DNA from 2 places in the Bowmanella yangjiangensis genome. Region 2 is predicted to be linked to the other one. Evidence: predicted binding sites of a transcription regulator. Region 2 holds the regulator's gene; the other holds the start of a gene.
What was found. Region 2 encodes FNR, which switches genes on or off when oxygen is low (the NO sensors DNR and NnrR bind a similar motif). Its sites were predicted from a motif close to TTGATCTAGATCAA; they were not measured.
Positions count from the first base shown of each region.

Region 1: the regulator FNR is predicted to act here: its motif matches at 1,814-1,827, upstream of KJY73_RS14075 (GbsR/MarR family transcriptional regulator).

Region 1 is NZ_JAHDJU010000002.1:1,066,702-1,071,128, reverse strand. It holds gene KJY73_RS14080 (alpha/beta hydrolase family protein) at 1-1,381, opposite strand, end outside; gene KJY73_RS14075 (GbsR/MarR family transcriptional regulator) at 1,873-2,436, shown strand; gene KJY73_RS14070 (cytochrome ubiquinol oxidase subunit I) at 2,511-3,878, shown strand; gene KJY73_RS14065 (cytochrome d ubiquinol oxidase subunit II) at 3,878-4,427, shown strand, end outside.
Region 2 is NZ_JAHDJU010000001.1:2,003,261-2,007,687, forward strand. It holds gene ttcA (tRNA 2-thiocytidine(32) synthetase TtcA) at 1-266, opposite strand, end outside; gene uspE (universal stress protein UspE) at 411-1,343, opposite strand; gene fnr (fumarate/nitrate reduction transcriptional regulator Fnr) at 1,427-2,158, opposite strand; gene KJY73_RS08935 (sulfite exporter TauE/SafE family protein) at 2,242-2,916, opposite strand; gene ccoS (cbb3-type cytochrome oxidase assembly protein CcoS) at 2,909-3,085, opposite strand; gene KJY73_RS08945 (heavy metal translocating P-type ATPase) at 3,085-4,427, opposite strand, start outside.

The DNA.
Region 1 (4,427 bases), on a different contig from region 2:
CGCGGAAATTCACCCGTAATACGGCATACCCTTGAGATGCCAAAAGCTGTACCTCCCGGTCGAAAGACCAGTAATCCCGCACACCATGTGGTCCTCCGTGCACCAATACAACCAGCGGAACTTTCTGCTCATTAGAGACAGATTGTGGATAAGTGAGATATCCAGAGATTGTTACTTTATCAGAAGTAACAAAACTAACAGGCTCGGACTGCGACAGTTGCTCGGCTTTAAGATGTGACAAATTGGCAAACATCGGCCGAAGAGCATGCTTTTCTTTGTCATACAGGTAGTAAGTACCGGCATCAATATCATTGCTTGCATACAACAACCACCAGCGGCCATCATCGCTGCGGCTGGTAATAGAAATCTTGTACCCAGGAAAATTATCTAAGAACTGGCGATACAGTTCCGCTTCGGGATTACTGCTATTGAGCATCACATAAGTGGGATAATCTGGGTCAACACGAAGTGCATAAATGCTATTGCCGTCCGAACTATAGGTGACAGAGGTGATATCGACCTGATCATCTGTGTAGATTTCCCGCTTAGCGCCGCTTAGCATATCCAGCTCAAACAGACCTTTCAGATCCTTTTTTGGATCATCAAGATAATAGAGTTTGTCACCCGCCTCGTTTAGTGCAAGTGGGTAAAAACCTGGCCCGAACTCTGCACTAATTTCCGTCCACTGCTCGTTCTCATAGCGAAAGGTTCGCCTGTCACCCTCAGCATCCCGGCCAAAGGCAATCTTCAGGTTGCCATTGCCGTCGGTAATAAAACGCGCATAAGAAACTGGAGAGCGAGTTAAGGCACTACTCATTTTGCCATCGTAGACATTTAGCTTGTGTATAGTGGCTCGACGTTCACCACCATCAGACATGGGAGTTGAGGAGATAAGAATATGCATAGGGTCGTCCGGCAAGATGCTAATCACATCCCCCCAGCCAAAGGTGTCTTCCTTTTTACGTAACCTACTGGCTTTGCTCTCCCCCGCGCCTACGCCATAGATTAATTCACCATTTTTACCGTTATAGTCCACGGCAAAAAGCTGGCCATAAAACTTCGGTTGCTCATCCCAGGGTTCACTCTCAAGAAGCTTAATCACCAGGCGTTCATTATTTACCCAGTACGCCTGCCCTGTTTCCTGACGACCAGGAAACTTAGCCCCTCCCACCATTTTCTTGTCTTGGGTTCGGAAAATTGCCAGTTGACGCTTACCTTCATGAACGATAGTTACAGCTAATAATTCGCCATTAGGAGAAAGTTCGGTATCCACAAAAGAATGGTCAGCGGCAAAGTCAGCGGGAGAAGGCGCAGCACTAGCCCACAAAGGTAAAAGGCAAGCCAGCAGCAGCATGCTTCTGCATAGATGTGAATAATGCATAAAGTCCCTTTTAATTATTTTGTTTATCAGTGTGAATCAGTGCGCAAGCAACCACACTGCCCAAGATTTCCAATTTATCAGTATTTCCAAATAGCCAAAGTAAAAAAGACTTTCCTACAATTTTTTCGTGGATAATGGGATTTTTTGAGTGATGTTCCCCCGATAAATCGGACAGGCGCTGTAATTTGTATAAATATACAAACTTGTTTGTACGATTAGCGTTTCTTGATTTTGTCGGGCGGGATTAATGGCACAGCTTTATGTTGATGATCTACCCTTATTTTGAACTAAGCAATCAAATATCCCTAGCAAAGTCCGCTTCGTGTTCGAACCAATCAGCCTCAGCGAGGAAAGGTAACACAGCCATGACAACAACTTGAGACGTTTTGACAACACCAATGAGATCCCACAACAAAAAATCCGCCAAAGTTCTTGCGCCAGATCAATAAACATTTATAATTTTCAGAAATTACTGAAACTTCAGAAATACCATGAATCTGACTCCAAACCTTACCAGCTTTGTGATGCACTTCGGCGAAATGGGCAGCCGCTGGGGCTTTAACCGCACCGTCGGGCAGATGTATGCCCTACTGGTGATCAGTGCAGAGCCGCTGACCGCCAATGATATCGCTGAAACCCTGAATATCTCCCGTGGCAACGTCAGTATGGGCCTGAAAGAACTGCAGTCCTGGCAGTTGGTACAACTGTCTCACCTGCCGGGGGACCGCAAGGACTATTTCCGCGCTATTGGCAGTATCTGGGATATGGCTAAGCGGGTGATGGAAGAGCGCCGTAAACGCGAAATTGACCCCACCTTGTCGCTGCTGCGCGATATGCTGCTAGACAAGCCGTCCAACTCACAAGAGCAGCACGCCCAACAACGTTTGCAGGAAATCCACGACCTGCTTGAGTCTGTGACCAAATGGACCAACGAGTTACAGCGCTTAAGCCCGGATAACCTCAATACCCTGCTTAAACTCAGTTCCGGTGTCGGCAAAGTGCTGGATATGAAAGATAAGTTTATCGGCAAGGAAGAGCGCAAAGAAAACCGCTAACCTGCGGGCCGCTGTGCCGACTTAAGGTCCGGCCGGGTTGGCCGGACAGTTCTAACCCCAATCGGAGAAACCGGATGGAAGACGTACTGTTGCTGTCCCGGCTGCAATTTGCCGCCAATATCAGTTTCCACATTTTATTCCCGACTATTACTATCGCCCTGTGCTGGCTGCTGTGCTATTTCAAAATTCGTTTTGATCTGTCCCGCGATCCGGTCTGGATGCGCGCCTATCGTTTTTGGGTAAAAGTCTTCGCCTTGAGCTTTGCGCTGGGCGTGGTGTCAGGTATTACCATGTCCTTCCAATTCGGCACCAATTGGCCGGGCTTTATGGAGAAGGTCGGCAATATTGCCGGTCCGCTGCTTGGCTATGAAGTGCTGACCGCGTTTTTTCTGGAAGCCACCTTCCTTGGCGTGATGCTGTTTGGCCAGGGTCGGGTACCGAACTGGGTACATACTCTGGCGACCTGCATGGTGGCGATTGGCACCTCATTATCGGCGTTTTGGATCCTGGCGCTGAACTCCTGGATGCAAACGCCCCAGGGTTTTGAAATGCGTGATGGCGTGGCCCATGTGCTGGACTGGTGGGCGGTGATCTTTAATCCATCCTTCCCTTATCGTTTAGCCCATATGTTGCTGGCTTCCGGCCTGACCGCCAGTTTCCTGATGGCCGGTCTATCGGCCTATCGCATCTACCGGGGCGACACTAAACGCGCTCCCCGTCTGGCCCTGAAAACTGCGCTGACCTTTGCCGCCATACTGATGCCACTGCAGATTCTGGTGGGCGACCTGCACGGCTTGAATACCTTTAAGCACCAGCCACAAAAAGTCGCTGCTATGGAAGGGGTTTGGGAAACCGAACAAGGCGCCCCACTGCTGCTGTTCGCCATTCCTGACGAGGCGCAGCGCACCAACCATTTCGCCATTGGTATTCCCAATATGGCCAGTCTGATTCTGACCCATGAAATGGACGGTGAAATTCGCGGCCTGAACGAGTTTATCGGCGAGCACCCGCCGGTAAAACCTGTGTTCTATGGCTTTCGCATTATGGTCGGTATTGGCATGCTGATGCTGTTGGTAGCCTGGGTTGGCAGTTATCAACTGTGGCGTAAAGGCCAACTATCGCCCTGGATGCTGAAGACCACGATGGCCATGACCTTCTCGGGCTGGCTGGCGACCCTGGCGGGTTGGTATGTGACAGAGATTGGCCGTCAGCCTTATCTGGTCAGCGGTGTGCTGCGTACCGCCGATGCGGTTACCGATATTGCCTCTGGCAATGTGTTGCTAACCTTTGTGCTGTATATCAGCCTGTACGCCTTTTTACTGGTGGCTTATATCCGTACCCTGATGCTGATGGCTCGCAAAGCAGTGGAAATAGAAGAAATTCAACCCGAAGAGCACTCCAATTACAAAGACAACGCGCCTCTGGCCCAAGGAGCAAACTGATGATTTTGGATGCACACCTGCCCTATATCTTTGTTGGCCTAATGGGATTAGCCATCCTGGTTTACGCTATTCTCGACGGTTACGATTTGGGTGTAGGCATTCTACTGCCCCTTAAACATGAGCAAAAGGCCGACCAGATGATTGCTTCAATCGGCCCGTTCTGGGACGCCAATGAAACCTGGCTGGTACTGGCCGTCGGCTTGCTCTTTATCGCCTTCCCCAGTGCCCACAGCCTGGTGCTTAAAGAGCTGTACCTGCCCGCTACCTTTATGTTGTTTGGCCTGATATTACGTGGGGTAGCCTTTGATTTTCGCGCCAAGGTCAAGCAAACCCGCAAGGCAAACTGGGATAAGGCCTTTAAGTTTGGCTCCCTGCTTGCTTCCTTTATGCAGGGTTACATGCTGGGCATGTATATCATGGGCTTTGAACATGGTCTGCAAGCCGAAGTATTTGCCCTGCTTAGTGGTTTCGGCGTTACCGCCGCCTATTGCTTTATTGGTGCCTGCTGGCTGATTATGAAAACCGAGGGTGAACTGCAACTTAAAGCCA
Region 2 (4,427 bases):
AATACATGCGCAGGAAAGCCTGGCTGCTTCTGATCCAGGTTTACTGCTACCAGATCAAAATGAATGGGCGCCACTTTTTGTAAGTAACGCAAAATATCCAACATTGCATAGCTATCTTTACCGCCAGACAGGCACACCATCACTTTGTCGCCATCTTCAATCATATTGAAATCGTCAATGGCTTTTCCGGCACAGCGCCGCAAGCGTTTTTGGAGTTTGTTGAAGCTGTATTTTTGCTTTGCGCTCAGTTCGTCTAATCGGGTCATAGGCCACCTCTGCAATGAGGGCGGGATTATACCTAGCTTGACCACAAGTTACATATTTTCTGTGTCTGGAGGAGGGAATAGCTTAGCGGTGGGTCTGAATAATCAGGGTAAAAAAAGCCGCCAAACTGGCGGCCCTTACTATCTTCATTTTTGTAACGGACTGATAAAACCGTCAGGTTTAACCGCCAATACATCACAATCGAGCATATCGATAACATGCTCAGCGGTATTGCCTATCAACGCTGCAGATATACCATGACGACCAACAGTGCCAATAACCACTAATTCTGCATCTACGTCAGCAGCAACTGTGGGTATCACATCCTCAGGCAAGCCTTCTTTTACGAAGCAGTGCTGGGGCGCAATACCATGATTGCTGGCGAAGGTCTTCATCGCCTCGGTGTGATGATTGCGCACCGATTCATTAAAACTGCCCGGATCAAACTCTGGTATTTCGATGGCAATATTCACTGGCGTACCGGGGTAGGAATTAACCAGGTTGACCTGGCCATTGAGTGTGCGGGCAAAAGCCAATGCGGTATGGGTCACTTTCTGGTTCAGCGAACTATGCTCTTCATCTGCTGTACCCACATTAACCGCCGCAATAATCTGACCTTGCTCAGGCCAGGCATGTTCTTTCACCAAAAGCACAGGTACGGGTGCTTTGCGCATCAAATGCCAGTCGGTTGGGGTGAATATGACCGATTTAAGACCACCATGCTCATGAGTGCCTTTAACTATCAGGTCATAGCCATGCTCAATGGTCTCATAAATAATGCTTTCGAAAGGTCTGTTGTGCCACACCACCTTGGCATCTAACGCCAGAGCGGCATTATTGACTTGTTTACTGAGTAATTCGGTCAGCCATTCGGTTCTGTCGTCCACCACGGCCTGGCGCATGGTTTCACGCTCGTCAACCGATAACATTGTGGTCATTTCGTACGAGAAATCGTAAATAGACAAAAAGGCCGTAATGCTGGCCCCAGTTTTCTCCGCAATTAGCAGAGCTCGCTTTAGGGCTTTTTGCTGCTCGGTGGTTGGGTCAATCACTACCAACAATTTTTTGTAGTTCATCATTGCCTCTTCGCATTTACTCCGACTAGCTTAAGTCTAGTTTAGCTAACCTTATTACCCTTTGTGCCAGATCAAAGCCAGTCTATCTAACTGTTAACCGACAACTGTGCATTTTCCTGGTGTTCTCTTAACTGCTTAGGGTCAACCAAGGTAATGAATTTTCCATCCACCTGAATTAAGCCTTGTTTCTGGAACTTGGTTAGCAGGCGGCTGATGGTTTCTACGGTTAGCCCCAGATAATTGCCAATTTCAGCGCGGGTCATGCTCAGTCTAAACTGACTACCGGAGAAACCACGATCATGGTATCGCTCCCCCAAATGCGCGAGGAAATGTGCCAACCGCTGATTAGCAGTGCGCTTATTCAGCAACATAAACATATCCTGATCCGCCTGAATTTCGTGGCTCATCAGACGCATCACTTGCTGACGCAAGCGCGGCAGATCCCCTGACAATACTTCCATAGTTTGGAAGGGGATTTCACAGACCATAGAAGTTTCTAACGCTTGGGCAAAACTCTTGTGCACTTGGTGATGAATTGCATCAAAACCGATAATGTCACCAGGCAGGTGAAAGGCTGTTATTTGTTCTTCACCGTCAGGCGCCAAAACAAAGCTTTTAAATGATCCGGAACGCACAGCATACAAGCTATTCAGCTTGTCCCCTGATTGAAACAAACGCTCGTTCTTCTGAAAGGGGCGTTTACGCTGAATAATGTTGTCCAATTTATCCAGTTCGTTGTCGTTCAGGGTAAAGGGCAGACAGAGCTGACTAATACTGCAATTTTGACAACTAATAGTACATTCGCGGTGTTGATTCATAGTAGACACGGCTTAACATGCAAACAGGCTGCTAGCTTAGCATTTTTTGCACTTGGTTAAAGCGAATTCGAATTTACGGCGGGTTAGCCTATAGCTTTGATAATCAATGGCGATAGGAGCAACCAAGCCGCAAATGCCGCGAGAACAATGGAAATTACCAGCCGGCTACGCGGATGATTCAAAAGTGGTCTTATGTGTTGACTGAAGCGCCCAAGTGTTAAAAGAGCAGGTAATGTTCCAAGCCCAAAGGTGAACATGGTCAGGGCGCCGGTTAAAGAGGAGCCACTGGCCATGCTCCAGGTGAGAGTAGAGTATACCAAGCCACAGGGTAGCCAGCCCCAAATCATACCGTAGGGGATAGCAGCGACAGGGTGTTTAAATGGAATAAAGCGCTTAGATAAAGGCGCCAATGGTTTCCATAATCGGGCACCTTGTTTTTCCAACCATGACAAACCACGCCACCAATTCCCAATATACAAAGCCATGGCCAACAAAAAAAGCGCACTGAGAGTTGTCAGTAAATGAATGCCCCCTGCGACTTGATGGGAAAAAAGCATCCCGAGTCCACCAGTGATGGCCCCTGCGCAGGTATAACTAAATAAACGGCCGAAGTGATAGCCAAGTTCGTAGGGAAGCGGGCGTTTTTTAGGCGGAATGGAAAAGCTTAACGCCCCAACAATTCCACCGCACATGGCGACACAATGAACGCTACCAGCCAATCCCAACAATAAGGCTGACAGTAGATTTAGTTCAGTCACGCGACTGATTTGCCTTATTTTTCTGTTCTTTGTCGTCGTCGAACAAAATATTGTGTCCCTGACGTTCCAGATCTTCAAACTGACCGGCTTTTACTGCCCAAAAGAAAATCAGGATAGCCACAGTCACAATCACAATGGCCAGAGGAATTAGGATATACAGAATGCCCATTATGACTCCGCTTTGAGTAGTCGCACCGAATTGGCCACTACGATAATTGAGCTAAGCGACATGCCTATCACGCCCAACCAGGGGGTCAGATAGCCAGATACCGCAAGAGGCAGCACCAATACATTGTATCCTAAGGCCCACCCCATGTTTTGCATAATCTTCTGCTTGGTGCGCTGAGCCATTTTGAACAATTCTGGCAGCAACGTCAGGGTCGGGTTGATCAATATAATATCGGCGGCATTTTTTGCTAAGTCTGTCGCTCCACCAACGGCAACTGATACCTGGGCGGCTGCCAAGACCGGTGTGTCATTGATGCCATCTCCGACCATTAACACTTGGTGCCCCTGTTCTTGCAGGGTTTTCACCGTTTTTAGTTTCTGTTCCGGTCGACACTGACTGTACATCTTGGTTATCTGCAGCTGTGCGGCAATCTTTTCAACATTGTGCTGACTGTCACCACTAATAATACAGCGCTCATATCCTTTCAGGTCACTAAGCATGTTCAGGGCATCACTTCGTACTTGGTCAGTTAGCACGAATCCCGCTAATACTTGCTGCTTGTCAGCCAATAACACATTGCATTCCTGTAAGGCTGTAGGAATCTCATGTTTAATCAGGTGCGAACTGCCTAACTGATAATGTACGCCGTTGACGTCTCCGCAGAGCCCTAATCCGGCGATAATCTCGACCTGAGTGGCAGGCTCTACCTGATAAGCATTGAAAGCTTTAGCTAACGGATGCTCTGAATGCTTTTCTAGTGCCGCGGCAATCTCAAGAACTTGATGTTCAGGCAAGGTCGACAGATTCACCACTTGCTGAATGCTGAATTTTCCTTCGGTCAGTGTGCCCGTTTTATCAAAAGCCAGCATATTGATCCCAGTGAGAGACTCAAGCAAATCGGCCCGCTTGAGCAAGATACCTTGCCGGTTAAGTCTTGCCATCGCGCAGGTTAAAGCAGAAGGTGTGGCCAAACCTAATGCACAGGGGCAGGTGGCTACCAGCACTGAGGCTGTGATCCAGAAGGCGTCCACATTACCCTGAGCGTGCCAGTACCAAAAGGTCAGGGCAGATACAACCAACACAGCCACTACAAAATAGCTGGAAATTCTGTCTGCCAATTGGGCTATGGCTGGCTTATTGAGCAAGGCTTCGTCTTGTAAACGCAGGATTTGGCTGACCATGGCTTCTTTAAGTGGCCTTAACACTTTAATGGTTAAACTACCGCTTTGATTTAGCGCGCCGCCAAATACTTCGTCACCGGCTTTTTTGTTTACCGGTTCAAACTCGCCGGTCAACATGGATTCATCGACGTGGCTGCTGCCCTCAATCACCACGCCATCCA